4 regions of the Streptomyces sp. NPDC053560 genome follow, and region 4 is predicted to be linked to each of the others. Evidence: riboswitches for the same ligand, from Rfam matches in the RefSeq annotation. Region 4 holds a riboswitch; each other region holds the start of a gene.

What was found. A riboswitch is a leader RNA that binds a small molecule or an ion and turns the genes downstream of it on or off. The one in region 4 is predicted to bind thiamine pyrophosphate.
Region 1: linked by a shared signal. The riboswitch ahead of ACIGQF_RS17475 (thiamine ABC transporter substrate binding subunit) and the one ahead of thiO (glycine oxidase ThiO) in region 4 are both predicted to bind thiamine pyrophosphate.
Region 2: linked by a shared signal. The riboswitch ahead of thiM (hydroxyethylthiazole kinase) and the one ahead of thiO (glycine oxidase ThiO) in region 4 are both predicted to bind thiamine pyrophosphate.
Region 3: linked by a shared signal. The riboswitch ahead of thiC (phosphomethylpyrimidine synthase ThiC) and the one ahead of thiO (glycine oxidase ThiO) in region 4 are both predicted to bind thiamine pyrophosphate.

The regions. Positions count from the first base shown of each region.
Region 1 is NZ_JBITXI010000006.1:451,503-458,922, forward strand. Features, by position in the region: gene ACIGQF_RS17465 (PadR family transcriptional regulator) at 17-370, opposite strand; gene rlmN (23S rRNA (adenine(2503)-C(2))-methyltransferase RlmN) at 554-1,660, shown strand; TPP riboswitch at 1,819-1,938, shown strand; gene ACIGQF_RS17475 (thiamine ABC transporter substrate binding subunit) at 2,023-3,099, shown strand; gene ACIGQF_RS17480 (ABC transporter permease) at 3,222-4,838, shown strand; gene ACIGQF_RS17485 (ABC transporter ATP-binding protein) at 4,938-5,963, shown strand; gene ACIGQF_RS17490 (hypothetical protein) at 6,061-7,248, opposite strand; gene ACIGQF_RS17495 (ABC transporter ATP-binding protein) at 7,230-7,420, opposite strand, start outside.
Region 2 is NZ_JBITXI010000009.1:99,600-107,019, forward strand. Features, by position in the region: gene ACIGQF_RS22350 (hypothetical protein) at 1-167, opposite strand, end outside; gene ACIGQF_RS22355 (IclR family transcriptional regulator) at 486-1,259, opposite strand; gene ACIGQF_RS22360 (HelD family protein) at 1,392-3,632, opposite strand; gene ACIGQF_RS22365 (purine-cytosine permease family protein) at 3,834-5,198, opposite strand; TPP riboswitch at 5,261-5,356, shown strand; gene thiM (hydroxyethylthiazole kinase) at 5,360-6,196, shown strand; gene thiE (thiamine phosphate synthase) at 6,193-6,879, shown strand; gene ACIGQF_RS22380 (DedA family protein) at 6,926-7,420, opposite strand, start outside.
Region 3 is NZ_JBITXI010000014.1:142,164-149,583, reverse strand. Features, by position in the region: gene ACIGQF_RS30525 (metallophosphoesterase) at 1-1,042, shown strand, start outside; gene ACIGQF_RS30520 (hypothetical protein) at 1,286-2,380, shown strand; gene thiC (phosphomethylpyrimidine synthase ThiC) at 2,510-4,318, opposite strand; TPP riboswitch at 4,313-4,469, opposite strand; gene ACIGQF_RS30510 (YibE/F family protein) at 4,540-5,937, shown strand; gene ACIGQF_RS30505 (SsgA family sporulation/cell division regulator) at 5,955-6,380, opposite strand; gene ACIGQF_RS30500 (IclR family transcriptional regulator) at 6,486-7,256, opposite strand.
Region 4 is NZ_JBITXI010000004.1:344,184-351,603, reverse strand. Features, by position in the region: gene ACIGQF_RS11345 (DUF4396 domain-containing protein) at 1-294, opposite strand, end outside; gene ACIGQF_RS11340 (deoxyribonuclease IV) at 366-1,268, opposite strand; gene pknB (Stk1 family PASTA domain-containing Ser/Thr kinase) at 1,317-3,290, opposite strand; gene ACIGQF_RS11330 (thiazole synthase) at 3,347-4,201, opposite strand; gene thiS (sulfur carrier protein ThiS) at 4,211-4,456, opposite strand; gene thiO (glycine oxidase ThiO) at 4,453-5,679, opposite strand; TPP riboswitch at 5,677-5,790, opposite strand; gene ACIGQF_RS11315 (NAD(P)/FAD-dependent oxidoreductase) at 5,988-7,166, shown strand; gene ACIGQF_RS11310 (Rv2175c family DNA-binding protein) at 7,257-7,420, shown strand, end outside.

The DNA.
Region 1 (7,420 bases), on a different contig from region 4:
GAAACGACCAGTTCGATCACTGAGCACACCCCGGTTGCCGCAGGAACCCGAGAGCAGGCCTCCCTAGGCGCTTCGGGGCGGGAGCGGGAAGGCCGCCGCGCCTCTCAATGAGGAGCTGTCGCGCGTTCGACAGCCCTTCCGGGGACAGCTCGTAGAAGCGGCGACGAGGTCGCCCAGGGGTGGGGTGCTCTGCCTCCCAGTGACTCTCTAGCCAACCAGCCTGCTCCATGCGGGCCAAGATCGGATAAACGCTTCCGGTTGCCTTACCTGCCGCCTGGGCCACCGCGAAGCCATGAAGCTCATCCTGAGCTTCCAAGAACGCCTCCAGCACGTCGAGCGTCGCTGACGTGATACGGAAAGGTGTCTCCATGCCGCTAACTCTATATATGAAGCGCTACGGCGGATGGGCGTTTTCGAAAAATGGCCCTTCGGCCCTGGGCCGTCCCTGGGCCGTGCGAGGGCGGCCAACGACGACAGGTGACGCCCGAGGGTGACGGCCCCCACCCCGCTCTCACCTGGGTCGGGCTAGTTGATCTGCCACACTGGATGGACCATGCCTGCACCTGGAGAACTTACTTTTGTCGCGCCGCGGGGGGCCAAGAAGCCGCCGCGGCATCTTGCCGATCTCACGCCTGCTGAGCGCAAGGAGGCCGTGGCGGCGATCGGGGAGAAGCCGTTCCGCGCCAAGCAGCTTTCGCAGCACTACTTCGCGCGGTACGCGCACGACCCGGAGCAGTGGACAGACATCCCGGCCGCCGCGCGGGAGAAGCTCGCGGCCGAGATGCTGCCGGAGCTGATGAGTGTGGTGCGGCACATCTCGTGCGACGACGACCAGACCCGGAAGACGCTGTGGAAGCTCTTCGACGGGACGCTGGTCGAGTCGGTGCTGATGCGGTACCCGGACCGCGTCACGATGTGCATCTCCTCGCAGGCCGGGTGCGGCATGAACTGCCCGTTCTGCGCGACGGGGCAGGCGGGGCTGGACCGGAACCTCTCGACGGCCGAGATCGTTCATCAGATCGTCGATGGGATGCGGGCGCTCCGGGACGGGGAGATCCCTGGCGGGCCGGCGCGGCTGTCGAACATCGTTTTTATGGGCATGGGCGAGCCGCTCGCCAACTACAACCGGGTGACGGGGGCCATCCGGCGGCTGACCGACCCCGAGCCGGACGGGCTGGGGCTGTCGCAGCGGGGGATCACCGTGTCCACGGTGGGGCTGGTGCCGGCGATGCTGCGCTTCGCCGACGAGGGCTTCAAGTGCCGGCTGGCGGTCTCGCTGCACGCGCCGGACGACGAGCTGCGGGACACGCTCGTGCCGGTGAACACGCGCTGGAAGGTGCGTGAGGTGCTGGACGCGGCGTGGACGTACGCGGAGAAGTCCGGGCGCCGTATCTCGATCGAGTACGCACTGATCCGGGACATCAATGACCAGGCGTGGCGGGGTGACCTGCTCGGGCGGCTGCTCAAGGGGAAGCGGGTGCATGTGAACCTGATTCCGCTGAACCCCACCCCCGGCTCGAAGTGGACCGCCTCCCGGCCCGAGGACGAGAAGGCGTTCGTCGAGGCGATCGCGGCGCACGGCGTGCCGGTGACGGTGCGCGACACCCGTGGGCAGGAGATCGACGGCGCGTGCGGCCAGCTCGCGGCCTCGGAGCGCTGACGGGCCAGCTCTGACGAACCAAGGGGCGCTCCGGGCGGAGTGCTGAGAACCCCGAGATCAGGGCGCTGAGGGCACCGAGGGCAGCACGTGGGCCCTCGGAAGGGCGGCGGCGCGCTGGTACCGTGGCGTCGAACGTTCGTACATCACCCATAACGCACACCATCCGACAGGGGAGCGCCACAGCGCTGAGAGTGCGAGCAGTGAAGCCGATGCCGCTGCCGCAGACCCTTGAACCTCGCCCGGGTCATTCCGGGTAGGAAGTTCGGTCTCCTCATGCTGTTGCGCCCCGCCCGCGGCTCCGGTCCACCGGACGCCGGGGGCGGGGCCGCGTCTCTTCCTGGCCAGCCAGGAGGAATGAACCAGTGAGCACCATCAGGAACGCCGTGGCGGCGGCCGTCGCCGTCGCGGTGGGCGGTACGGCGCTGGCCGGCTGCGGTACGTCCGGCGGCGGGTCGGCCGACAGCAAGACCGTCAAGCTCGTCTCGCACGACTCCTTCGCCGTCTCGAAGTCCGTGCTGGCCGAGTTCGAGCGGCGCAGCGGCTACAAGGTGCAGATGGTCAAGGGCGGGGACGCCGGGAAGGCCGTCAATCAGGCGGTGCTGACCAAGGGCAACCCGCAGGGCGATGTCTTCTTCGGCATCGACAACACGCTGCTCTCGCGCGGGCTGGACGAGGGGCTGTTCACGCCGTACAAGGCCAAGGGGCTGGCCGGGGTGCCGGAGAAGCTGCAGCTGGACAGGGCGCAGCACCGCGTGACGCCCGTCGACTACGGCGACACCTGCGTGAACTACGACAAGGCGTACTTCAAGAAGCACCGGATCGCGCCGCCGAAGACCTTCGACGACCTCCTCAAGCCCGAGTACAAGGGGCTGCTGGTCACCGAGAACCCGGCCACGTCGTCGCCGGGGCTGGCCTTCCAGCTCGGGACCGTCGCGGAGTACGGCAAGGCCGGCTGGCAGGACTACTGGAAGAAGCTCAAGGCCAACGGCGTCGAGGCCGTCGACGGCTGGGAACAGGCGTACTACGAGCGGTTCTCCGGATCCGGGGGCGGTGGCGGCAAGGGCGACAAGCCGCTGGTCGTCTCGTACGCCTCCAGCCCGCCGGCCGAGGTGATGGACAAGAAGCCGGCCCCGAAGGAGGCGCCGACCGGCGTCGCCACCGGTACCTGCTTCCGGCAGATCGAGTTCGCCGGACTGCTGAAGGGCGCGGCGAACGAGAAGGGCGGCAAGGCGCTGCTGGACTTCCTGATCAGCAAGGAGTTCCAGGAGGACATGCCGCTGCAGATGTTCGTGAACCCGGCCGTCGAGGGTGCGAAGGTGCCCGAACTGTTCACCGGGTACGGGCAGAAGATCGACGACCCGAAGACGGTGGCGCCCGACGAGATCAGCAAGAACCGCGAACAGTGGATCAAGCAGTGGTCGTCGCTCGTCCTGAAGTGACGGAGGGGGAACCCGAAGTGACGCCGGGAGAAAGCGAAGTGACGGCGGGGGAGGGTGAAGCGGCCGGTGCGCCGGCCGCCCGTGCCACGGACCGTCGTGCCGCGGCGGCCCGGCTCGCGCTGATGGCGCTGCCGGCCGCCTTCTTCGTCCTCTTCTTCGCCTACCCCGTCGTCACGATCGTCGGGCGGGGGCTGCGGGAGGGCGGCAGCTGGCAGTGGGGGCGGGCGGCGGACGTGCTCGGCGACCCCGACCTGCTGCACGTGCTGTGGTTCACCGTCTGGCAGGCGGCGGCTTCCACGGCACTCACGCTGCTGATCGCGCTCCCCGGCGCGTACGTGTTCGCACGCTTCGAGTTCCCCGGAAAGAGGCTGCTGCGGGCGGTCGTCACCGTGCCGTTCGTGCTGCCCACCGTCGTCGTCGGCTCCGCCTTCCTCGCGCTCGTCGGCCGCGGCGGGCTCCTGGACGACCTCTGGGGCGTACGGCTGGACACCTCGGTCTGGGCGATCCTGCTCGCGCACGTCTTCTTCAACTACGCGGTCGTCGTACGGACCGTCGGCGGGCTCTGGGGAGCGCTGGACCCGCGGCAGGAAGAGGCAGCGCGGGTGCTGGGCGCCGGGCGGTTCGCGGCCTGGCGGCAGGTGACCCTGCCCGCGCTCGCGCCCGCCGTGGCCGCCGCTGCGCTGATGGTCTTCCTCTTCACCTTCACCTCGTTCGGCATCGTGCAGATCCTCGGGGGGCCGCGCTACGCCACCCTCGAAGTGGAGATCTACCGGCAGACCGCCGACTTCCTGGACCTGCCGACCGCAGCGGTGCTCACCCTGCTGCAGTTCGCCGCGGTCCTCGCCCTTCTCGGGCTGCACGCGTGGACGGCCCGGCGCCGCGAGAGCGCGCTGAGGCTCGTGGACGCGGCGCGCACGGCGCGCCGGCCGCGCGGGGCCGGGCAGTGGGCGCTGCTGTGGAGCACGCTCGCGGTGATCGTCGTCCTGCTGGTGCTGCCGCTGGCCGTACTGGTCGAGCGGTCCTTCGCCGGACCCGACGGCCACGGCCTGGCCTTCTACCGGGCGCTGCAGGCCGCGGCCGGCGCCGACTCGACGTTCACCGTGCCGCCGCTGACGGCCCTGTGGAACTCGCTGGCGTACGGGGTGGCCGCGACCGCGATCGCCGTCGCCGTCGGCGGCCTGGCCGCGGCGGCGCTGGCACGGCGGGGCGGCGGCCGGCTCGTCCGCGGCTTCGACGCGCTGCTCATGCTGCCGCTCGGCGTCTCCGCCGTGACCGTCGGCTTCGGCTTCCTGATCTCGCTGGACGAGCCGCCGCTCGACCTGCGCGCCTCATGGTGGCTGGTGCCGCTCGCGCAGGCTCTCGTGGGCGTGCCCTTCGTCGTACGGACCATGCTGCCGGTGCTGCGCGCGGTGGACGGGCGGCTGCGGGAGGCCGCCGCGGTGCTGGGGGCCGCGCCCTGGCAGGTGTGGCGCGAGGTGGACCTGCCGCTGGTGCGGCGGGCGCTGCTCATCGCGGCCGGCTTCGCCTTCGCCGTGTCGCTCGGCGAGTTCGGCGCGACGGTGTTCATCGCGAGCCCGGACCGGCCCACCCTGCCGGTGGCCGTGGCCCGGCTGCTGGGGCGCGCGGGGGAGCTCAACTACGGGCAGGCGATGGCCCTGTCGACGATTCTGATGGTGGTGTGCGCGGCGGCCCTGCTGGTGCTGGAGCGGATACGCACCGACCGGACGGGAGAGTTCTAGGTGACCGAAAACCCGGCGGAGGGTTCCGCCGCGTCCGCCGAGCACGCCGCGTCCGCCGAGCACGCCGCGCCCGCCGAGCACGCCCCGTCCGGGGCGCCGTTGCTGCGGCTCGGCGGCCTCACCGTGCGCTTCGGGGCGCACACCGCGCTGGACACGGTGGGGCTGGACGTCGCCGAGCACGAGACGGTCTGCGTCCTCGGTCCCAGTGGCAGCGGCAAGTCCACCCTGCTGCGGGTGATCGCCGGGCTGCAGCAGGCCGACGCGGGAGAGGTCGTACTGGACGGTCGGGACCTGCGTACCGTACCGACCCACCAGCGCGGCGTCGGGCTGATGTTCCAGGACCACCAGCTCTTCCCGCAGCGCGACGTGGCGGGCAATGTCGCCTTCGGGCTGCGGATGCGGGGCACGGCGCGGGCCGAGCGGGAACGCAAGGTCGCCGAACTCCTCGATCTGGTGGGCCTTCCCGGCGCCGGGCGCCGCGCCGTCGGCTCGCTCTCCGGCGGCGAGCAGCAGCGCGTCGCGCTGGCCAGAGCGCTGGCCCCCGGACCCCGGCTGCTCATGCTGGACGAGCCGCTCGGGCAGCTCGACCGCGGCCTGCGCGAACGCCTCGTGGTCGAACTGCGTCGGCTCTTCGGGGAGCTGGGGACGACCGTGCTGGCGGTCACGCACGACCAGGGCGAGGCCTTCGCGCTCGCCGACCGGGTCGTGATCATGCGGGACGGGCGGATCGCGCAGGCCGGGACGCCGCTGGAGGTGTGGCAGCGCCCCGCCGACGGGTTCGTCGCGCGCTTCCTCGGCTTCGACAACGTCGTACCGGCCACGGTCACCGGCGAGGCCGCCGACACGGCCTGGGGGAAGGTGCCGGTCCCGGACAGTAGGGGGGAGGGCGCCTGCCGCCTCCTCGTCCGCCCGGCCGGCGTCCGCCTGGTGCCGCCCCACGAGGGCCTGCCCTGCACCGTCGCGGCGCGCACCTTCCGCGGTACGCACGTCGCGCTGCGCCTGCGCCCGGCGGCCGGCCCCGAACTGGACGCGGCCTGCCCCCTCGCGTCGGCGCCGGAAGTGGGCGCGCGGGTGGGCGCGGCGTTCACGGCGAGCGACGTGGTGGTACTGCCGGCGGAGGACTGAGCCCCTCCGAGGGCCCGCACGCCCGCCCCTCGCGTAAAGCCGAAAGCCGCCGACGGCCCCGAGCAGCCCCCGGAGCGAGCAGCCCCCCCCCGCAGCCTCAGCCCCCCAGCGGCCCCGCTGCCAGGTGGGCGACGCCGCCCGTGACCGCCGCGAGGACGACGACGAGGACGGACGCGCGGAGCGCCGCGGCGCGGCGGAGCAGCCCGGCGGGGGTGCCGATGCGGCGCAGGGCCTCGGTCGTGGCGGAGCGGGCGGTGCGGGACTCCGCCACGGTGATCAGGACGCACAGCGCCGTGCAGACGAGCACCAGGCCCGTGCCGAGCGCGGTGAGCGGCCCGAAGGAGGCGCGGCCGTCGTGGCCGTGCAGGGCGAACGCGCCGGGGCCGTACACGACGTACCCGGCGTAGCCGCCGGACACGGCCGCCATCAGGACGCCGAGCGGGCGGCCCACCCGGCGGGACTCCTCCTGGAGCACCCGGCCGGCCAGCAGCCGCACCGCGCCGCTGCGGCCCATGCCCAGGACGCGCCCGATGAGGTGGACCAGTCCGGGCGCGGCCAGCACCAGGCCGGCGGCCGACAGCAGCCAGCCGGTCACCACGCCCGCCTCGCCGGTGACCAGCCCGCCGGGCAGCCGCAGCAGCCGGGCGCCGGGGCCGGTGTGGCCCGCGGCGTAGACCTCCAGGGCGAGCCCGGCAGCGGTGAGCGCGATGCCCCAGGGGAGTCCGGCGGGGGTGGCGCCGGCGGTACGGGGCGGGTCGTCGGCGCACGGTGCGGACGGCTCGTTCCGGCCCGGGCGGAGCACGACGGCGGTCGCGACGCCGGCCACCACGGGGACCGCGGCGAGCAGCACGCCGACCGCGGCGTACGGGAGCGGGTCGCGGCCGAGCAGCGCCTCGGGGCCCACCGGCGCGCCGCCCAGGGCGCCCCGCAGCCGCAGGAAGGCCAGCAGGCCCAGCAGGCTGCCCAGGACGCAGCCGAGCACGGTCGTGGCGGCGGCGATCAGCGTGAGCCGGACCGGACCGAGCCCGGCGGCCGTCATGCCGTCGTGCAGCCGGGCGGCCGGATCCGTACGGGCCACGGCGACGGCGAGCTGCGCGGTGGCGGCGAGCGGGACCAGGCACCAGGCCAGCCGCAGCGCCGATCCGAGGCTGTCGCCCGGTGTGTCGACGGCGTGGCCGAGCGTGGCGAGCAGCAGGAAGGCCGTGCCGGCCGCCGCCGCGAAGACCAGCAGGCGGCGCAGATGCACCGCCGGACGGGCGCCCCGGCCTAGACGGAGAGCGAGCACTCTTCCCTGCCTTCCGTCTCTGCGGGGCCCTCGGCCTGGCCCGCGGCGGCCCGCCGGCCGTCCAGCAGGGCGAGGGTGCGGTCGGCGAGCGTGGTCGCCTCCGCTTCCTGGGTGGCCAGTACGACGCTGATGGCGTGGGAGCGGGCGGCGTTGACGATCGTCCGGAGCACCT
Region 2 (7,420 bases), on a different contig from region 4:
CAGCCCGACAGGAGCGTACCGATCGACGCGTACGCGATCGTGCTGGCCAGCATCGGGAGGCACATCGCCGCCCACAGGCCGCCGACCGTACGGGTGTCGGCGAGCCAGAACATCGGGAAGGCGATCACCAGGTGGAGGAGGATCCCGGCCAGGGTCACTCGGCGCATGCCGAAGCCGTCGGCGGCCGGCGCTGCCAGTGGGGTGCAGACGATGACGACGACGGGTGCCGCCTGCTTCGCCTCGGTCTCCTCCGCCGCGCGCGCCGCCTCGAATTCGGGTGACTCCTCGATCGAGGAGCGGATGACGAGGCCGAGGAGCCCGAGCTGTCCGTCGTCCTGATACGCCGCGCCGGCTGGCAGCCGCGCGACTACTACGCCTGGGCATCACCGAGGAGACCGTCGACGGCATCCTCGGTTCTCTGCTGGAGGATTGACGACAGCCGACTGATGGCAGCTGACTGACGCATCGTCAGGATCGTGGGCGGGTCACCGCCACGCGCCCCGGTGTCCCAGGCTCGTGGACAGGTCGCGGGCGCCCTTGGTGGCCAGCTCCGCCAGGTCGGTCTCGCTGGAGTCGGTCCAGCGGATCATCGGGACGGAGATGGAGAGCGCGGCGACGACGCGGCCGGTGCTGTCGCGCACCGGGGCCGCGACGCAGGAGACGTCCGGGTTGGACTCGCGGTGCTCGGTGGCGGTGCCGCGGTCCCGGACGGCGGCCAGCTCGGCGCGCAGCGCGGCCGGGTCGGTGATGCTGCCGGGCGTCAGGGCGACCAGCTCGCGGCCCTCGATGCGGGCGTCCAGCTCCGCGTCCGGCAGCGAGGCGAGGAGCATCTTGCCCACCGCCGTGCAGTGCGCGGGCAGCCGGCGGCCCGCGGCGGAGACCATGCGGACGGCGTGCGTGGAGTCCACCTTGGCGATGTAGATGACGTCGGCGCCCTCCAGGATGGCGACGTGCACCGTCTCGTCGCAGGTGGCGGCCACCTCGCGGGCCACCCGCTGCCCCTCGGCCGCGAGGTCGAGCTGTTCCGCGTACCGGCTGCCGAGCTGGTACGCGCGGACCCCGAGGCGGTAGCGGCCCGGCTGGTCGGGTACGGGAACAAGGTAGGAACGGGCCGCCAGCGTGGTGAGCAGCTCGTGCACGGTGGTACGCGGCAGTTGCAGCTTCCGGACCACGTCGGGTGCCGACTGCGGACCCTCCGCCTCCAGGAACAGTTCGAGTATGTCCAGTGCCCGGGTCACCGCAGGGACCAGTCGTCCCATGCCGCTCACCCACCCTCCGCCGCGCCGACTGTGTTCGTCATTCCGGCCAACGGCCGGAATGACGAACACAGGGTAGGGCGATGAGGGTTCGGCTGTCGACGGCCGGGACAGCACTGCCGCCGGCCGCCGTGCTCAGTGCGCCGCCAGCCCCTCCAGCCCCGCCGGGAGCGGCCGCGTGTGGACCACGCCGAGCCGCTGCGTGGCGCGGGTGAGGGCGACGTAGAGGTCGCTCACGCCGAACTCGGCGGGCTCCGCCACGAGCACCGTGTCGAACTCCAGCCCCTTGGCCTGCCGCGGGTCCAGCAGCACGACCGGGCTGGTGAGGTCGGGGGCCGTGCCCGCCGACGCGGTGGGCACGGCGGCCAGCAGCGCTTCATGGTGGTGGCGCTGGGCGATGACCGCGAGGCGGCCCTCGCTGCCGGTCTCCCGGGCGACCGCCTCGGCGACCGCGCGCGGCAGGTCGTCGGTGCGGTGGGACCAGGGCGGTACGCCGGTGGAGCGGACCGAGCGCGGCGGTTCGAAGGCCTCGGCCGTCGGCGTACCGGCGTAGGCCGCCCGGAGCGCCGCCGCCGCGACCTCCATGATCTCGGCGGGGGTGCGGTAGTTGACGCCGAGGCGCACGTGCTCCCAGCGGTCGCCGACGTACGGCGTGAGGATGGACTCCCACGTGCCGCAGCTGCCGGGCTCGGCGGTCTGCGCCGGGTCGCCGACCAGTGTCATCGAGCGGGTCGGGCAGCGGCGCATCAGCAGCCGCCACATCATGGCGGACAGCTCCTGCGCCTCGTCGACGATGATGTGGCCGAAGGCCCAGGTGCGGTCGGCGGCGGCGCGCTCGGCCGCGGTGCGGTGGTCGGCCTCCTCCTGCCGGTCGGCGAGCAACTCGGCGTCGATGAGGTCCTGGACGCCCAGTACCTCCGAATCCTCGTCGTCCTTGCCCTCGAACTCGTGCGTGCGTGAGGCGTACGCGAGGTCGATCACGCCCTGTGCGTAGGCGATGCGCTCCTGGCGCTCGGCCTCGGCGGCGGCCTGCGCGGCCGAGTCGTCGTCACCGAGCAGCTCGGCGGCCTCGTCCAGCAGCGGGATGTCGGCGGCGGTCCACTCACCGCCGGAGCGCCGGATCGCGGCCGCGTCGGCCTCGGGGAGGTGCACCGGGTCGGCGAGGAAGTCCGCGACCAACTGCTGCGGGGTGAGGACGGGCCAGAGGTCGGCGATGACGGCGTGCACCTCGGCGCTGGCCGCGACGGCCTTGCCGAGCTGGGCGATGTCGTCGGGCCCGAGGAAGTTGGGGCCGCCGTACGGGTCGGCGCCGAGCCGGTCGGCGAGCTGGGCGGTCAGCGCGTCGATGATGCGGAAGGCGAAGTGCGCGCGTGCGAGGTTGTGCGGCAGCCTGGTCTCGCGCGCCTGGTGGCGGGCCTCCAGGACGATGTCCGCGTCCAGCAGCAGATCGCCGTCCTCGTGCGGGACGATCGTGTCCGGCTCGGGCAGCCGCTGGCGGTCGCGTACGTACGCGGCCAGTGCGTCGGCCATCGCGGAACCGCCCTTGACCGCGGCGGCCCGGGGCGTGTCGGTGCCGGTGGCGGTGACGCCGGGGAAGAGTTCGCCGGGCGAGGCGAGCAGCACGCCGGTCTCGCCGAGCGCGGGCAGCACCTCACCGATGTAGCCGAGGAACGCCGGGTTGGGGCCGACGATGAGGACCGCGCGCCGGGCGAGCACTTCGCGGTGGGCGTAGAGCAGGTACGCGGCGCGGTGCAGGGCGACGACGGTCTTGCCGGTGCCGGGGCCGCCCTCGACGACCATGACGCCGCGGTGCGGGGCGCGGATGATGCGGTCCTGCTCGGCCTGGATGGTCTGCACGATGTCGTGCATGCGGCCGGTGCGGGCCGCGTCCAGCGCCGCGAGCAGCACGGTGTCGGCGTCGGTGCCCTCGTGGCCGGTGCGCACCGTGTCGGCGAGGTCCATCAGCTCGTCGTGCAGGGCGGTGACGCGGCGGCCCTCGGTGGAGATGTGGCGCCGGCGGCGCAGCCCCATCGGGGTGTGGCCTGTGGCGAGGTAGAAGGGCCGCGCGACGTCGGCGCGCCAGTCGATGACCAGCGGCGTGTGCTCGGCGTCGTCGCGCCGGATGCCGATCCGGCCGATGTGGTGGTCGCTGCCGTCGCGGAAGGAGAGCCGGCCGAAGCACAGGCCGTGCTCGCCCGCGTCGAGGGCGGCGAGCACACCGGCCTGCTCGGCGACGGTCACGTCACGCTCCAGCCGCGCCTGCATCGTGCCGGCGTCGGCGACCGCGAGGGCGCCCTGGACAGCGGCGCCCGCGCCGGCCCGCAGCTCGCCGAGGCGCTCGTAGAGCATGTCGATGAATTCCTGCTCGCGGCGCATCTCCTCGTCGGCGGCCCGGTCCGGCCCCACGCCCGATTCCCCGCCCGGCACCTGGATTGACAATTCGACTCCCGCCTGGTTAAGATGACTCCAGTTAGCTTCGCCCTGCCTGAATTATTTCTCGGCATGCGAATCTCCCAATATACGCGGAAGTCCACCCCGGCCGCCAATGCGACCGGGGTTTGTTGTGTCCGGAAGCGGTCAGTCGCGGCGCAGCCGAAGCGGCGCGTAGACCGCCACGGAGACGACGAAGGCCACGTAGTACGCCAGGTCCGCGCCGTGCAGCGCCTCGGCGACCGGGCCGACGTACAGCGAGGTGTTCATGAAGGGCACCGCGACGGCGAACGCACCGGCGAAGGCGAGCGCCGCCGGCCACCACGGCCGCGGCCGGGCGAATTCCTCGTGCACCTCGACGGGCCGGCCGCCACGCTCCCTCGCGCGGGCGAGCCAGTCGACCACGACGACGCCGATGAAGCCGGGAATCCAGTAACCGACGAAGAGCAGCACGTTCTGGAAACGGGCGGTGGTGTCGGCGGCGTGCATCCACAGCACGAGCAGGAAACCGAGCACGGCGGCGACGGCCGCGGCGAGCGGCCGGGGAATGCGCACGCCCGCCGTCTGCAGAGCGAGGGAACCGCTGTAGTCGTTCATGGCGTTGCTGCACACCGCGGACGCGGCGATGGCCAGCAGTCCGAAGGCGCCGAGCGCCCCGCCGCCGAGCAGTTCGTGCACGCCCGCCGCCGTCTGGTCGGTGAACAGGCCCGCGGCCCACAGGCCGAGCGTCTGCACCCAGAGGTACGCGGCGGCCATGCCGAACAGCGCGTACCAGAACATCCGCTGCCGGGACGCCGAGCGCGGCAGGTAGCGGCTGAAGTCCGAGGCGTACGGCGCCCAGGAGATCGCCAGGCTCAGCGCGACGGTGGTGGTCAGCAAGAACGCGCCGGCCCGGTCGGCGCCGTGCGCGCTGGCGGCCGACGGCAGCGGAACACCGTTGAGAAGCTTGACGCTGAGGGCGAGGAAGGCCGCGCCCAGCACGAAGGTCATCACGGTCTGGAGGCGGTGGATGGCCTCGTACCCGAGGACGCCGACGACGCCCTGGAGCAGCAGCACCGTCAGCGCGCCCAGCCAGAACGGCCAGCCCACCAGCCGGGCCAGCGCGTCCCCGCCGAACAGTCCGATCAGCGCGTCCCAGGCGATGGAGGACAGCCACTGAAGGACGCCGGGCAGCACCACACCGCGGCCGAACGCCAGCCGGGAGAGCGGGAGTTGGCCGGTTCCGGTGAGACTCCCCCACGTGCCGAGGTACGCGGACGGGGCGGCGCCGAGCAGCGTGCCGAGCGCCATCGCGGCGAACGCCGTCCAGAAGTCGAGCCCGAGGCCGATGCCGACGGTGCCGGTGAACACGCCGGTCATGGTCAGGTTGGGCGCGAACCACACGGTGAAGAGACGGCCGGGCCGGCCGTAGCGGTTGCTCTCCGGCACCGGGCCGATGCCGTGCTTCTCGACGGACAGGTCACCGGCGCCGGCGGGCATGCGCCCGTCGAAGACGGGCCTCTCGATGGTCATGGGGATTCCAGAGGTCGGGGTTCCCGATCGGGAACGGGGTGGTGCGGGTAGCATGGTGAGGCACACGAGACACGGGGTGCCCCATCTCAAGGGCTGAGATCACACCCGTCGAACCTGATCTGGATCGCACCAGCGAAGGGATGTCACGGAGGAATGCCCCTATGACGCGTCCGCCCGACGACCTGCTCGCCTTCACCCGGCAGGCCCTCAACCGCGTACGCCATGAAACACCACTGGTCCAGTGCCTCACCAACCAGGTGGTCGCCAACTTCACGGCGAACGTCCTGCTCGCACTGGGCGCGGCCCCGGCGATGGTGGACATCCCCGAGGAGGCCGGCCCGTTCGCCGGCGCCGCCTCCGGGGTCCTGGTCAATGTGGGCACCCCGCACGCCGAGCAGCGCGCGGCCATGACCGAGGCGGTCGCCGGAGCGGCAGCGGCGGGCACGCCCTGGGTGCTGGACCCGGTCGCGGTCGGCTCGCTGCCCGTGCGGACCGCGCTGGCGCGCGAACTCGTCACCCAGGGCCCGGCCGTCATCCGCGGCAACGCCTCGGAGATCATCGCGGTCGCCGGAACGGGCGGCGGCGGGCGCGGCGTGGACGCCACCGACGAGGTCGAGTCGGCGGCCGCCGCCGCGGGTGAGCTGGCCCGCGCCACGGGTGCCGTGGTCGCGGTCTCCGGCCCCGTCGACCTGCTCACCGACGGCGAGCGGGCCGTACGCGTCGCCAACGGGGACCCGCTGCTGACGCGGGTGACCGGCGGCGGCTGCGCGCTGGGCGCGGTGCTCGCGGCGTTCGCGCCGCCGACCACACCGGAGGGCGCGGCGCAGGCCGACCGGCTCGCCGCCGCGACCGCCGCCGTGGCGGTCTACACCGTGGCCGCCGAGGTCGCGGCGGAGCGCAGCGCCGGACCCGGCAGCTTCGCGGCCGCCTTCCTGGACGCGCTGTACGGCCTGGACGAGGACACGCTCGGCAAGCGGGCGGCGATCTCGTGGGCGTGAACGGCACTCCCCCGGACGGCACTCCGGGCACACACCCGGACCTCTCCGTGTACCTGGTCACCGACGCGGCACAGGCCGCGGCGTGCGGCCGGGACGTACCGGGCACGGTCGCCGAGGCCGTGGCGGGCGGCGTCACCGCCGTGCAGGTGCGCGAGAAGGACACCGCCGCACGGGACTTCCTGGAGACGGTGGTGCGGATCGCCGCGGTGCTGCCGGAGCGGGTCGCGCTGTTCGTCAACGACCGGGTGGACGTGTTCCTCGCGGCGCGTGCGGCCGGGGCACGGGTGACCGGGGTCCATGTCGGCCAGTCCGACCTGCCGGTGGCCGCCGTCCGCTCGCTCGTCGGGCCGGACGCGGTGATCGGGCTGAGCGCCGCGGCGGAGGAGGAACTGCGGGCCGCCGCCAAGGAGCCGGCCCGGGTCGACTACGTCGGCATCGGCGCGCTGCACGCGACCCGTACCAAGGCGGACGCGCCGCCGGAGCTGGGCGTCGAGGGCTTCGGCCGGCTGGCGCTGCCCACCCCTCTCCCGGCGGTGGCGATCGGCGGGGTGACGGTGGCGGACATGCCGCTGCTGCGGGCCGCGGGCGCGGCGGGCGGCGCTGTCGTCTCGGGCATCTGCGCCGCCGCCGAGCCGCGGGCCGCGGCGCGCGCGTACGCGCAGGCCTGGGCCGGTACGGCCTGACGGGCGGGGCGGAGTCTCCCCCGCGCACCCGCCCGTACCGCACACCTCAGCTCGGCCGGTCCGCCCGTACCGCCTTCGGGCCGTCCGCCGGGAGCGTGCCCTCGGCGGTGGTGACGCCCTCGGCGGTAGTGACGGCGACGACGGTCGTGGGACCGCCGGCGCCCCGGCGTCGGGCGACCAGCCGGCGGGCGGCCTCCAGCAGCCCGACGATGACCAGGGCCAGCGCGAAGGCGAGCAGCAGTCCCTTCACCGGGTCCTCGGCGAAGGCCGCGCCGCCGAGGTACCCGATGGCCGTGCTGAGGACCGCCCACAGTGCGGCGCCGGCCGCGTCCAGCAGCACGAAACGGCGGAACGGGAACCGCAGGCTGCCGGTGGACAGGGCGGACGCCACCCGCCCGCCGGGCAGGAAGCGGCCCGCGACCACCAGCGACGTGGCGTGCCGCCCGACCATGGCACGCCCCCATGCGTACCGTTGCCGTCCCTTCTCGCCGCGGAGCAGCCGGCCGATCGCCTTCGGGCCGGCCCAGCGGCCGATGCCGTG
Region 3 (7,420 bases), on a different contig from region 4:
TCTCGACCCCGAGGTCCGCGTGCGCACCAGGGCGCGGCCGTACGCCCGCCTCACCTACGGCACCGGCGCACAGGCCCCGACGCCGCCGGACCAGCTGCCCGCCGACTACACCCCCACCGAGCGGGACCTCCCCGTGGTCGGGCCGGACGGCACCCCCGTCACGTACACCGACACCCTGGTCGACCACCCCGCCCTCCACCTCCAGCAGGTCGGCGAGGGCGAGGCGGGCGGCCCGCTGTACGTCGTCGGTGACGTGCACGGCTACTACGACGAGCTGCGTGCCGCGCTGTTCGCCGAGGGCCTGATCGACACCGAGGGCCACTGGGCGGCGGGCAACGCCCGGCTGTGGTTCCTCGGCGACTTCACCGACCGCGGCCCGGACGGCATCGGCGTGATCGACCTGGTCATGCAGCTGTCCGCCGAGGCCGCGGCGGCCGGCGGCTACTGCAAGGCCCTCATGGGCAACCACGAACTGCTGCTGCTCGGCGCCAAGCGGTTCGGCGACACCCCCGTGCTGTCCGGCGCCGGCACCGCCTCCTTCCAGGCCGCCTGGCTGCTCAACGGCGGCCAGAAGACCGACATGGACCGCCTCCAGGACCACCACCTGCAGTGGATGGCCCGGCTGGACGCCATGACGCAGGAGGACGGGCACCTCCTGGTGCACTCCGACACCACCGCGTACCTCGACTACGGCGACTCCATCGAGGCGGTCAACGACGCCGTCCACGACGTGCTCACCCGCAGCGACGCCAACGAGGTCTGGGACCTCTTCCGCAAACTGACCAAGCGGTTCGCGTTCCGCGACGAGTCCGGCCCGCAGGCCGTGCTGGAGCTGATCGGCACGTACGGCGGCGAGCGCATCGTCCACGGGCACAGCCCCATCCCGTACCTCCTCGGCGAGGTGGGCACCGAGGACGGCGAGGGCGAGGGCGTCGCCGTCGAGGAGCCGCACGTGTACGCCGACGGGCTCGCGGTCGCCATGGACGGCGGCGTCACGATGGCCGGAAAGCTGCTGGTCGTTCAGCTCCCCCTGACTGCCTGACTCGTATCGGGGCATGGGTACCGCAGGCCGGTAACCGGCCGGGCGGGGGCTGAGCGTGGCCACAGTAGACGGGCCGGGGGGCGGCCGGGGAAGGCTTGTCACGGGCGGAGCGAATTTCCGAAATCCTCTGTCACGCCGGACAGGGCGCGCTCTACCATCGGTCTATCCGTAGCAGGCTCTCCTCCGTTTCCCGCCAACTGCCCGGTTCATACCGGCCCGTACGGCCCTACGGAGCATCGGGGGATGCACATGAACAGCGCTCCGCACCTGCTGAACGAGGACCGCGAGGAATTCCGGCGGGCCCTCGACGAGGCTCTGCGCGCCGCGGCCGACCGCCCGGATCTCGCCGCGACGGGCATGCGCCTCAACACTGAGCAGCTGCGCACCATGGCGCTCAGCGCCACGACCGCCATCGCCGCGTGCGCGACGGCCGAATACCAGCATTACGTCTCGCTGCGCGCGGAGTTGCGCTCGCCCGCATCCGCGCGCCCGGCCACGGCCGGTACCGAAGCGGGCGAGGGCGGTGGGAACGGCGCGGGCGGCGCCGGCGTCAACCTCGCCGCGATGGGCGAGGCCGCCGAGGCCACGGGTGCCGGGCTGGCCGCGATGGTCACGGTCCTCGCGCCCGTCCTGGCGGGCATCGCCGCGGTCCTCTTCCTCCTCATCGGCTACGCCCTGCACACCGTCAGCCCCGACGAGGCGCTGGCGCAGCCGCTGATCAGCGTCGGCTGGGCGTTCGCCGGCCTGACCGCGGCGACGATCCTCATCGCGATGGGGGGCCTGCTCGTCACCGCGGTCCGGAACGGCTCCACGTCCCTGCGCGCCTCCCGCCCGAGCGAGCTCGCCCAGGAGGTCGACCGCGCCCGGGAGAAGTGGCGCGAGGCCCTCCTCGAACGCGGCCTGCGTCCGTTCCTCCTGGAGGCCCTGACGGCACCGGAAGCGCCGCCGGGCCCGCACCCCGGCTCCTCCGCGGAGAAGCCCGCGAGCCCGCCGCCGGGCACGCCGGCCGCCCCGGCCGGCGCCGCCGACCGTGCGCCCGGTACGGCCCCGGCGGCCGGTCCCGGCGACACGGCCGCCCCCGGCTCGCCGGCCGGCGAGCCCGCCGACGGCGACACCGACAGAAATCCGCCCGCGCCCTCGTCGCCCGCGGCGCCCGAAGCCGCCGGCCGCTTCGTCGTCCACCGCACCTCGGACGTCGGCCGCATGCCGCCGCTCGGCTACACCCATCCGCGCTTCTCCGGCCCGGAGGGCGATCACCGCGCCGCCGTCCGCCCCCGCTTCACCAGCCCCGACTTCACCAGCCCGGACTACGGCGGCCCGGACCACCAGCCGGAGTGAGCCACGGCGGGCTCCGACGGCGCGGGTGCTGCCGCGCCACCCGACGGCTGTGGCAGAACGGCGCCGAGGGGCCCCGGCACGTGCCGGGGCCCCTCGGCGGACGGGCGGTGCGCGGTGTCCGCGCTCAGGTCACTCCGCGATCGGCAGGTACACCCGGTTGCCCGCTGCCGCGAACTCCTTGGACTTCTCGGCCATGCCCGCTTCGGGGTCGATCGCCAGGTCACCGCCGTGTTCGCGGCGGATGTCCTGGGAGATCTTCATCGAGCAGAACTTCGGGCCGCACATGGAGCAGAAGTGCGCGGTCTTGGCCGGCTCGGCGGGGAGCGTCTCGTCGTGGAACGCGCGGGCGGTGTCCGGATCGAGGGCCAGGTTGAACTGGTCCTCCCAGCGGAACTCGAAGCGCGCGTCGGAGAGGGCGTCGTCCCACTCCTGGGCGCCCGGGTGGCCCTTCGCCAGGTCGGCCGCGTGTGCCGCGATCTTGTACGTGATGACACCGGTCTTCACGTCGTCGCGATCGGGCAGGCCCAGGTGCTCCTTGGGCGTGACGTAGCAGAGCATCGCCGTGCCCCACCAAGCGATCATCGCGGCGCCGATACCGGAGGTGATGTGGTCGTACGCGGGCGCGATGTCGGTGGTCAGCGGGCCGAGCGTGTAGAACGGCGCCTCCTCGCAGATCTCCTGCTGGAGGTCGATGTTCTCCTTGATCTTGTGCATCGGGACGTGTCCCGGGCCCTCGATCATGGTCTGCACGCCGTGTGCCTTGGCGATCGTGTTCAGCTCACCGAGCGTCTTCAGCTCGGCGAACTGCGCCTCGTCGTTGGCGTCCGCGATGGAACCGGGGCGCAGCCCGTCGCCGAGGGAGAACGTCACGTCGTACGACGAGAGGATGTCGCAGAGCTCTTCGAAGTTCTCGTAGAGGAACGACTCCTTGTGGTGCGCCAGGCACCAGGCCGCCATGATCGAACCGCCGCGGGAGACGATGCCGGTCTTGCGGCGGGCGGTGAGCGGTACGTACCGCAGCAGCACGCCGGCATGGACCGTCATGTAGTCGACGCCCTGTTCGGCCTGCTCGATGACGGTGTCCTTGTAGATCTCCCAGGTCAGGTCCTCGGCTTTGCCGTCGACCTTCTCCAGTGCCTGGTAGAGGGGGACGGTGCCGATCGGGACGGGGGAGTTGCGCAGCACCCACTCGCGGGTGGTGTGGATGTTGCGTCCTGTGGAGAGGTCCATGACCGTGTCGGCGCCCCAGCGGGTCGCCCAGGTCATCTTCTCCACCTCCTCCTCGATGGAGGAGGTCACCGCGGAGTTGCCGATGTTGGCGTTGACCTTCACCAGGAAGTTCTTGCCGATGATCATCGGCTCGATCTCCGGGTGGTTGACGTTGGCCGGCAACACCGCGCGGCCCGCCGCGATTTCGTCCCGTACGAACTCGGGCGTGCAGTTCTCGCGGACCGCGACGTACTCCATCTCCGCGGTGATCTCGCCGCGCTGCGCGTACGCGAGCTGCGAGACGGCGCCGTCGCGGGCCCGGCGTGGCTGCCGGGGCCGGCCGGGGAAGACCGCGTCGAGGTTCTTCAGGCCGCCGCGCGGCGAGGTGTGCTTGAGGCCGTCGTCCTCCGGACGCATCGGCCGGCCCGCGTACTCCTCGGTGTCGCCGCGGGCGATGATCCAATTCTCCCGCAGCGGCGCGAGGCCACGGCGGACGTCGGTTTCGATCTGGGGGTCGGTGTACGGCCCTGACGTGTCGTAGAGCGTCACGTGCTCGCCATTGGTGAGGTGCACCCTCCGGACCGGCACCCGCAGGTCGGGGCGCGAACCGGAGATGTAGCCCTTGTGCCAGCCGATCTGCTGCGTCTCGGCAGCCTCGTCGGTGGCATCGCCCGCGGGCTTCGCCCGTTCATCGGACACAGAGGGCGTGCGTGCATCCTGCAGAGTCATTGAAGACCCACTCCCTACGCCGGCATTACCCGGTAACAGGTTCGGCGGTCGACGCAGCGGTTTCCGTCTGCTGAGGTTTCACGTGAAACCTCGCTGGGACGGAGATCAGCGCCCTCTCAGCCCGGTGCTCCGAGCTCCCGCGATTGCAAAGGTGCCACCACGGTAGCGGCCGATGCCGCGTGGTGAACAGGGGGCCCGGTGAGTTGTTGGATGATCGGGCGGTGACCTCCAACGAGCCCGAGCACCAGCCGCACGGCCATTCCCCCGCGTCCGGGGCCCCGCAAGGACACGGCCACAGCCATGGACACGGCCACGGCCCCGCGGCCCCCGTGTCCCGGCACCTGCGCAAGGTCATCGCCGCTGTACTGATCCCGTTCGCCCTGGCAGTGGGCGTGGGGCTGATCGCCCTGTGGCCCGGCGGCGCGCCCTCGCACAAGCCGTCCGGGGTGGGTTTCGACCAGGAGACCCAGACCGCGCGTGTCGTCCGCCTGACGAAGGTGAACTGCGCGGACGTCAACGCCCAGCAGCAGCAACAGATGCAACAGCAACAGCAGCCGTCGGGCCCGTCCGGCGGTGGGCAGCAGCAGGCGCAGAGCTGTGAGCAGGCGACCATCGAGGTCACCAGCGGCAAGGACACCGGGCACCGCTTCAAGACCGTGGTGACGCCGGACGCCTCACGCCGCTACACCGAGGGCCAGGGCGTCGTGGTGGCGTACGCGCCCAAGGCGCCGCGGAACCTTCAGTACTCCGTGACCGACGTGGACCGCTCGTTCCCGATGTGGGTACTGGCAGCGGTGTTCGCCCTGGCGGTGGTGGTCGTCGGCCGACTGCGCGGAATCCTGGCGCTGATTGCGCTGGCGGCGAGCTTCGCGGTGCTCACGGTGTTCATCCTGCCCGCCATCCTGCAAGGGTCGAATCCGTTGCTCGTGGCGGTGATCGGAGGCAGCGCGATCATGCTCATCGCGCTGTACCTGTGCCACGGGCTGACCGCACGGACATCGGTCGCGGTGCTCGGCACGCTCGCGTCGCTGCTGCTGATCGGCCTGCTGGGGTCGGTCTTCATCGGCTGGGGACAGCTGACGGGCAACACCGACGACCAGACGGGCCTCGTGCACAGCCTCTTCCCCGGCATCGAGATCCGCGGTCTGCTGCTGGCGGGGATCATCATCGGTTCACTGGGCGTGCTGGACGATGTGACGGTCACCCAGACGGCGGCCGTGTGGGAACTGCGGGACGCCGACCCGACGGCGAGCCGGCGGCGGATCTACGGCGCGGCGATGCGCATCGGCCGGGACCACATCGCGTCGGTGGTGAACACGCTGGTGCTGGCGTACGCGGGCGCGGCCCTGCCGCTTCTGCTGCTGTTCTCGATCGCGCGGAGCAGTGTCGGTACGGTCGCCACCAGCGAGGTGGTGGCCGAGGAGATCGTCCGCACACTGGTGGGCAGCATCGGGCTCGTCGCGTCCGTACCGCTGACGACGCTGCTGGCGGTGCTGGTGGTCTCGGCGGACCGCACCGGTGCGGTCGGGCGGCAGACGGAGTCCGGCCGGGCAGCCGGCCCGGGCCCCGGGCAGCCGGGCAGCAGGCGCGGCGGCCGGGGCCGCCGCCGCAAGCGCTGACCGGCCCGGACCGGCGGTCAGCCCGCTTGCCGGGCGTTCGCGAGGATCCGGTCCAGCTCCGCGTCGAGCGTGCCGCAGACCTGCTCCTGGCCGAGCGGGACCAGCCGGTCCGTACGGTCCAGGAAGGCGACGATCGGCGCCGCGCCGACGCGGAAGAGCGCCTGCTCGGCGCCCACCTGAAGGCTGACGAAGACGTCGCTGAGGTGCGCGCCCGAAACCGGCGCCACGTGGATGTCTCCCTCGCCGGCCGGCCGGCTCAGGCCGTCCAGGAGGAGTTCCCGGCTGAACGCCCAGGTGACCGGGGTGTCGCCGGGGAGATCGAACGTGAAGCGCACGGCGTAGGGATCGGCGCTGTCGAAATCCAGCTCCACCGGGATCCGGAAGGCGAGCTCCTCGGAGACGATGAAGCTCATCATCACTTCTGCCTGAACTGTCTGGCTCATCAACCACTGCCCCGCACTACTTGATCGAAGTGGCCGGTAATGATCCGCCGACCGCTATTGACGCCATCGTCGACCAGTTGCCGACAGATCACAAGGAGTAATTTTTCAGATACTGATAGAGAAGGCCAGCGTCATAAGGGTCGACTCTGCCATCCTCTGTACCTTTTCGGTTACGGACGACAGTCGATCGCCCTCACCTGCGGGGAGGGAAATCGCCACCGTGGCCGCCGCCGAACCGACGTGAATGGGAATTGCCGCACAGACGGTGCCCACGGCATATTCCTCCCGTTCGACGGCGAGTTGGGACTTACGCACCGTATCCAAACGGTGCAGCAGATGATCTTCACTGCGCACGGAATGCGGCGTGAGCGACTGGACTTGATAGCGCGCCAAGTGGTCTTTCCGCGCCTCCTCGTCGAGTTGGGCGAGCAGGCACTGGCCTATCGCGTGCGCGTGAGCGGTCGTACGGAAGTCCGCCCACTCGTCCACCGGCGGCCGGTCGGGATCGTCGCTCACCGCCACGACCTCCACCTCGCCCGCTCGGTACACCGCGAAGTAGACCGCGGCGCCCACTTCCCGGCCCATGTCCGAGAGCGCGTCGGAGATCCGGGCGTGCCGCCGGCGGCGGGCCCCCGCCCTGCTGATCAGCTCGGCGGCCTCACCGAGGACGAACACCCCGTTCTCCCGCTGGAGATAGCCCTCGTGGGTCAGCGTGCGCAGCAGGTGGTACGTGGTCGGCAGGGGATAACCGGTCTCTCTGGCCAGCTGCTTGGCGGGGGCACCGCGTGGATGCGCGGCCACCGCCTCCAGCAGACGGAGCGCCCGCTGCACGGAGCCGATCAGGGTCGGGGGAGTCGTGGATGCGTCGTTCGCGATCACCAAGACCAACCCCCAGGACAGGTCGCCGGAGCCGGGGCCCCGGGCCCGGGCCCCGCGCCCGTGCCGCGTGCGCTCCCCGGAAGCCCGTACGTTCCGCCCGGCAACAGCCGGACATTCCGTAACGCCGGCATCCGGAAGATGCCCCGCGTCCGCACTCTAAC
Region 4 (7,420 bases):
CGCGATCGAGAGGGTGTCGGCGGCCAGCGCGACCTTGACGGCGGCCCGGAAGCCCAGCCCGGCCCGCAGGACGCCGCGCAGCGTGAGCGAGTAGCCGAAGACGAACGCCAGGGCGATGGCGAGGACCATCGTCGGCACGTTGTGCCAGCCCAGCGCGGTGCCGATCACCATGCCGAGGATCTCGCCGACGGCGCACCCCGTGAGGCAGTGCAGGGTGGCCTTCGCGGCCATCGCCCAGCCTGCCGGGGCGTGGTCGTGCGCGTGCTGTCCGGCGGGTGCGTGCTGGTGCTGCATGGAGACCTCCGTTCAGAAGGAACGGTTCCCGCCAAAGGCGGGAACCGCCGTATACCCCCCTAGGGTATTCCTCAAGAGGTCTCGGGAAGTTCTCCGCCGTCCCGCAGCTCCTTCAGACGTGCCACGTCCGCCGCGTGGCCTTCCTTGCCGCCCGGGGTCTCGATCACCAGCGGGACGCCCGCGGTCGCCGGGTGCCGGAACAGCTCCCCGAAGGGCTCGGCGCCGATGTGGCCGGACCCGATGTTCTCGTGGCGGTCCTTGTGCGCCCCCACCACGTCCTTGGAGTCGTTGGCGTGGATCAGCTTCAGCCGGCCCTCGCCGGCCACCGCCACCAGCTCGTCCAGCAGCGCCTTCGTGCCGCCCGGCGCCGCCATGTCGTGCCCGGCGGCGAACGCGTGGCAGGTGTCCAGGCAGAGCCCGGCCTTCGGGTGCCGGTCCAGTGCGTCCAGGTACGGGCCCAGGTCCTCCGCCAGCGAGCACAGCGAGGCGCCCTGCCCGGCGGTCGACTCCAGCAGCAGCCACGGGTCGTCGTCGTGCGTCAGCTCCTCCAGCAGCGGCAGCAGATGCTCGCGCACCTGCGCCAGCGCCGTGGCCCGCTCCCGTCCGCCGGTCGCCGAGCCGGTGTGCACGACGACGCCGAGCGCCCCGATGTCCCGGCCGCGGCGCAGCGAGTGCCGCAGCGACTCCACGGACTTCTCGACCGTCGCCGGGGTGTGCGAACCGAAGTTGATCAGGTACGGCGCGTGCACGTACGCCGGGATCGCGCGCTCCGCGCAGGCCGCGCGGAACGCCTCGTCCTGCATCGGGTTGCCGGGCGGGGTGGCCCAGCCGCGCGGGTTGGCGACGAAGACCTGGACGGCCTCGCCGCCGATGTCCTGTGCGTACGGGATGCCGACCTTGGCGAGACCGCCGGCCACCGGGACGTGGCCGCCGATCGGATTGCGCTCACGGGCGCGCTGCGGGGAAGTGCTCACCCGTCAAGGGTGCCAGGCGGCCGGGCGCCTGCGGCTGTCAGGTACGCCTCACAGCTTGCTGTCCAGCGTGATCGTGACCGTGCTGCCCTTCGGGGCGGTGTCGCCCGCGTCGACGGACTGGCTGTCGACCGTGTCCGACGGGAAGAGGAACGGCTTCTTCACCTCGACCTCGAAGCCCGCGTCCTCCAGCGTCTTCTTCGCGTCGGCGGCCTTCTCGCCCTCGACGTCCGGCACCTCGACCAGCTGCGGACCCTTGGACAGCGTGAGCGTCACCGTGTCGCCCTCGCCCAGCGTCTTCCCCTCACCCGGGGACTGCCGCGCGACCGTGCCCTTGTCCTCGGGCGAGTACACCGGCTGCGCGGCGATCTTCACCCGGAAGCCGGCCTCGCGCAGCTCGTCCGCCGCGTCGGCCCGCTCGTCGCCGACCACGTCCGGCACGTCGATCGCGCGGCCCCGGCTCACGGTCAGCGCCACCGCCGTATCGGGCCGCCGCTTCGCCCCCGCGGCCGGGTCCGTACGGATCACCGAGCCCTTGGCCACCTCGTCGCTGAACGTCTTGCGCTCGGTCCCCGGCGTCAGCCCCCGGTCGCGCAGCTTGCGCCGCGCGTCGGCCACCGGGGTGCCCGACAGGTCCGGCACGGAGACGATGTCCGGGCCCTTGGAGAGGGTGACGGTGACCGTGCCGGTGCCCCGGATGCGCTTGCCGTTCTCCGGGTCGGTGGAGATCACGTGCCCGCGCTCCACGGTGGAGCTGTAGGCGTGCGCCACGTTCATGTCCAGCCCGGCGTCGTGCAGCGTCCGCTCGGCCTTGGCCTGCGTCATGTCCAGCACCGCCGGCACGGTCGTGAACTGGCCCGTGGTGACGTACCAGGCGCCCGTGCCGAGCAGCAGCGCCGCCAGCACCGCGAGCACCACGGTGAGCGTCCTGCGGCGCGGCACGCGGGCGGGACCGGCACGTCGCGCGCCGCCCGCCGTGGGCAGCCGGTCGGTCCGCGCGTTCGCGCCGGCCGCCGTCGGCAGCAGGCTGGTGTGCCCCGCGGCGTCGTCGGCGTCGTCCGTACCGGGCAGCGAGAGCTGTACCGCGGCGGCGCGCTGGATCACGCTCGTGCGGTCCTCCGAGCCCGCCGTGCCGGTCGCCGGCTTCGCGCCCGGCGGCACCGCGTCCAGCTGCTCCTCGGTGAGCGCCGCGCGGGCGTTCCTGGCCAGCGCGAGCAGCGTGACCGCGTCCTGCGGGCGTACCTCGGGGTTGCGCGCGGTCGCCTCGACCACCAGATCGTCCAGCTCCGGCGGCAGCCCCGGCACGAGCGCGGACGGCGCCGGCACGTCCTCGTGGAGGTGCTGGTAGAGCACCTGGGCCGCGGTGCCGCCGTCGTGCGGCTTGCTGCCCGTGAGCATCTCGTACAGGGTCACGCCGCAGGCGTAGACGTCCGCGCGGGTGTCCGCGCCGCCGTCCTCGATCTGCTCGGGCGCGAGGTAGGCGACGGTGCCAAGGACCGTGCCTGTGGAGGCCGTGGTGTGCGTGTCGACCGCCCGGACCAGCCCGAAGTCGGCGACCTTGACCCGGCCGTCGTCCCCGATCAGGACGTTCTCCGGCTTCATGTCGCGGTGGATCATGCCGGCGCGGTGCGCGGAGCCCAGCGCCGCCAGGATCGGCTCCAGGATGTCCAGCGCGGCGCGCGGCTGCAGGGCGCCGCGCTCGCGCAGCACGTCCCGCAGGGTGCACCCCGCGACGTACTCCATCGCGAGGTACACGTACGAACCGTCCGTGCCCTGGTCGAACACGCCGACCACGTTCGGGTGCGACAGCCGGGCGACCGACTTCGCCTCCCGGATGAAGCGCTCGACGAAGGAGGCGTCCGCCACCAGGGACGGGTGCATCACCTTCAGGGCGAGCACCCGGTCCAGCCGGGTGTCGACGGCGCGGTAGACCGTCGCCATCCCGCCGGCGGCGATCCGCGCCTCTACGCGGTAACGGCCGTCGAGCAGCTGTCCGACCAGGGGGTCCTGAAGGGTGGTGTCCACGGCAGACGAGTCTACGAGCAGCCGTCCACCCGCCTCACGCCCCTGGCGCAGATCGCTCAGAAGGCGGGCCGCTCCGGGTCCAGCTCGGCCAGGCCCGCGGTCGGCGAGGACGCCTCGGCGAAGTGGCGGCGCGGGATCCGGCCCGCCCGGTACGCCAGCCGGCCCGCCTCGACCGCGTGCCGCATGGCGTGCGCCATCAGGACCGGCTCCTGCGCCCTGGTCACCGCCGAGGCCAGCATCACCGCGGCGCAGCCCAGCTCCATGGCCTGCGCGGCGTCCGAGGCGGTGCCCGCACCGGCGTCGAGGACGACCGGCACCCCGGCCCGCTCGGTGATCAGCTGGAAGTTGTGCGGGTTGCGGATGCCGAGCCCGGAGCCGATGGGGGAGCCCAGCGGCATGATCGCCGCGCACCCCACGTCCTCCAGCTTCCGCGCCAGCACCGGGTCGTCGTTGGTGTACGGCAGGACGGTGAACCCGTCGTCGACCAGCGTCTCGGCTGCGTCCAGCAGCTCCACCGGGTCCGGCAGCAGGGTCCGCTCGTCGGCGACGACCTCCAGCTTCACCCAGTCCGTGCCGAGCGCCTCGCGGGCCAGCCGGGCGGTGAGCACGGCCTCGCCGGCGGTGTAGCAGCCCGCGGTGTTCGGCAGTGTCCGGATGCCGTGCCTGTTCAGCACGGAGAGCACCGAACCCTGCACCGTCGGGTCCAGCCTGCGCATCGCCACGGTGGTCAGCTCGGTGCCCGAGGCGAGCAGTGAGCGCTCCATGATGTCCAGGCTCGGCGCGCCGCCGGTCCCCATGATCAGCCGGGAGCGGAAGGCCGTACCGGCGATGACCAGCGGGTCCGCTTCGGGGGCCGCGTCGTTCGCCGCCTCGGGGGCGGCCGTCTCTTCGAGGGTGTGCGTTTCGGTCATCTGTACGGATCAGCCTCCCTGTACCGCGGTGAGCACCTCGACGCGGTCCCCGGCGCCGAGCGGGGTCGCCGGCCACTGGCCGCGCGGCACGACCTCCTCGTTGACGGCCGCGGCGACCCCGCTGGCGGCGGTGGTCAGCGTTGCCACGAGCCGGTCGAGCGGCAGCCCCGCAGGGATCTCGCGGGGCTCGCCGTTCACGGAGACGGTCACGGGCGCCGGTCCGGAGGCGGCTTCGGGTGCCTGCTGGAGGGTCATGAGGTCTGCTCCTGAAGTGCGGGGCGCGCCGACGAAGAGGGGGAAGAGGCGATCGCGGGCCCGAAGCGCAGCGGCGTGAAGGGGCGCGCCTCCTCGGGCAGCTCGCCGGTGGTCAGCGCGTGGGCCATGACGTCGCCGGTGGCCGGGGTGAGCAGCACACCGTTGCGGAAGTGGCCGGTGGCCATCAGCAGGCCGGGCAGCGCGCTGGGCCCGAGGAGCGGCGCGTTGTCGGGCGAGCCCGGACGCAGCCCGGCGATCGTCTCGACCAGGGGCAGCTCCGTGATGCCCGGCACCAGCTCGTGCGCGTCGCGCAGCAGCTCGTAGACGCCGCCCGCGGTCACCGTGGTGTCCCAGCCCAGCTCCTCACTGGTGGCGCCGACGACCATGTCGCCGTTCTCGCGCGGCACCAGATAGAGCGGGCCGCCGCGTACGACGGCACGCACGGTGCGGGACAGGAACGGACCGTACGCGGCGGGGATCTTCAGCCGCAGCACCTGGCCCTTGACCGGCCGCACCGGCGGCCGCACGTGCTCCGGCACCCCGGCCAGCAGCCCGCTGAAGCTGCCGGCCGCCAGCACGACCTGCCCCGCCGGCAGCGCCGTGCCGTCCGCCAGCTCGACGCCCGTGGCCCGGCCGTCGGCGACGGACAGCTGTCCGGCCCGGTCCCGCACGAACGCCACCCCGGCCCGCTCGCAGGCCGTCAGCAGGGCCGTCGCGAGCCGCCTCGGGTCGATCTGGTGGTCACCGTCCACCCGGAGTCCGCCACGCACGCCCGGCGCGAGCATCGGTTCGAGCTTCCGGCACTCGCGGCCGGTCAGCCACTCCGAGTCCAGGCCGCAGCGGCGCTGCAGCGCGTGCAGCTCGCGCAGGTGGGCGCGGTCGTCGGCGTCCAGGGCCACGGCGAGCGTGCCGCACCGCCGGTACCCCAGCTCCTGGCCGCTCGCCTCGGCCAGCTCGGCGGCGAACACCGGGTAGCGCGCGGCAGAGTCGAGATTCAGCCCAAGGAGCGTTTCTTCGCCGTAATGCAGCTCGGTGACGGCGGCCAGCATGCCGGCCGCGACGCGTGCCGCACCGCCGCCCGGCGCCGGATCCACGACCGTCGTGCGCAGCCCCCGCTGGGCGGCGCGCCAGGCCGTCACGAGCCCCGCCAGACCGCCCCCGACGATCACCACGTCGGGGTGCCCGGAAGCCGTCCCCGGCGACATACCTGCAGGTGGATGCATGAGTGTCCAGCCCCTCCCTTCGCCGGCATGACCCGGATCAGGTTCGTACGGTCGGAGGCCGCCGCAGCCTCCCTCTCAGCCCGGTGCGTCCGGGCTCCCGCGAGTACAAGTGCCGTCAGAGTAGTACGCGTGCCCGACGCGTCGTAAGGGTGCTCTGCGCGGCCGGACCGTGACCCTGTGTCAGAGATCTCGTCGCGCGGTGCTGAGCCAGTCGAAGGACCGCGTCCTAGAGTGATCGAGTGAGCCAGCAGAGCAAGTACTCGCGGACCCCCGACCGCTCGCGCCGCGTCGTCATCGTCGGCGCGGGGATGGCGGGCGTGCAGACCGCCGTTGCCCTGCGCGAACAGGGCTGGCGCGGCACGATCACCCTGCTCGGCGCCGAACCCCACCCGCCCTACGACCGGCCGCCGCTCTCCAAGGCGGTGCTGCTGGGCAAGGCGGACGGTTCGGCCTTCGACGTCGACTTCGCCTCCCTCGGCATCGACCTGGAGCTCGGGCGGCGCGTCACCGGACTCGCCGCCGACGCCCACGAGGTGCTGACGGACACCGGCCCCGTTCCGTACGACCGCCTGGTCATTGCCACGGGGGCCGAGGCGATCACCCTCCCCGGGAGCGAGGACGTCCCGGGCGTCCACGTGCTGCGCACCCTGGACGACGCCGAGCGGCTGCGCCCGGTGCTCTCGGCGCAGCAGCGCGTCGTGGTGGTCGGCGCCGGCTGGATCGGCGCGGAGTTCGCCACCGCCGCCCGTGAGGCCGGCTGCGCGGTCACCGTCGTCGAGGCGGCCGACCGCCCGCTGGCAGGCGCGCTGCCCGAGGAGGTCGCAGCGCACATGGCCCGCTGGTACGCCGACGCGGGCGCCGTCCTCCGTACGGGCACCCGGGTCGCCGCGGTGAAGGAGGGCGCCGTCGTGCTCGCGGACGGCACGTCGCTGCCCGCGGACGCCGTGGTGATCGGCATCGGCTCGCGGTGCGCCACGGACTGGCTGGCCGGCTCGGGCGTCGAGTTGTGCGAGGACCGCTCCGTACGGGCCGACGAGCGGCTGCGCACCTCGCTGCCCGATGTGTACGCGGTCGGCGACTGCGCCTCCTTCCCGTCCGCGCGCTACGGGCGCCGCCTCCTCGTGCACCACTGGGACAACGCCCTTCAGGGGCCGCGCACGGTCGCCACGAACATCGCCCGGTGCGAGGCGGAGGGCACGGTGTACGACCCCGTGCCCTACTTCTGGTCGGAGCAGTTCGGCCGCTTCGTGCAGTGCGCCGGGTACAGCCCGGTCGCCGACGAGCTGATCTGGCGCGGTGACCCGGAGAGCGCGGCGTGGACGGCGCTGTGGCTGCGGGAGGGCGCGCTGGTGGCGCTGCTGGCGGTGGGCCGGCCGCGCGATCTGGCGCAGGGCCGCAAACTCATCGAGCGCGGCGCCCGGTTGGACCGGGCACGCGCCGCCGACGCCTCGGTGCCGCTGAAGTCGGCTGCGCTGTCCGGGCTCTGAGGGGCGGTCCGACCCCTGGTGTGGCCGGTGGTGTGCACTGATGGCGATGCCCGGCTACCGACTGTCAGTGGGGGATGGCACGCTTGGGGTGTGACCGAGATTGACGCAAAGATCGATGGACTGGTTTCCGCCTGGCTCACGCTTCCCGACATCGCCGAGGAGTTCGGCGTCGAGGTGACGCGGGTCCGGCAGCTGGTCAAGGAGGGCCAGCTGATCGCGGTGCGCCGCGGTGAGAACAGGGCCCTCCATGTGCC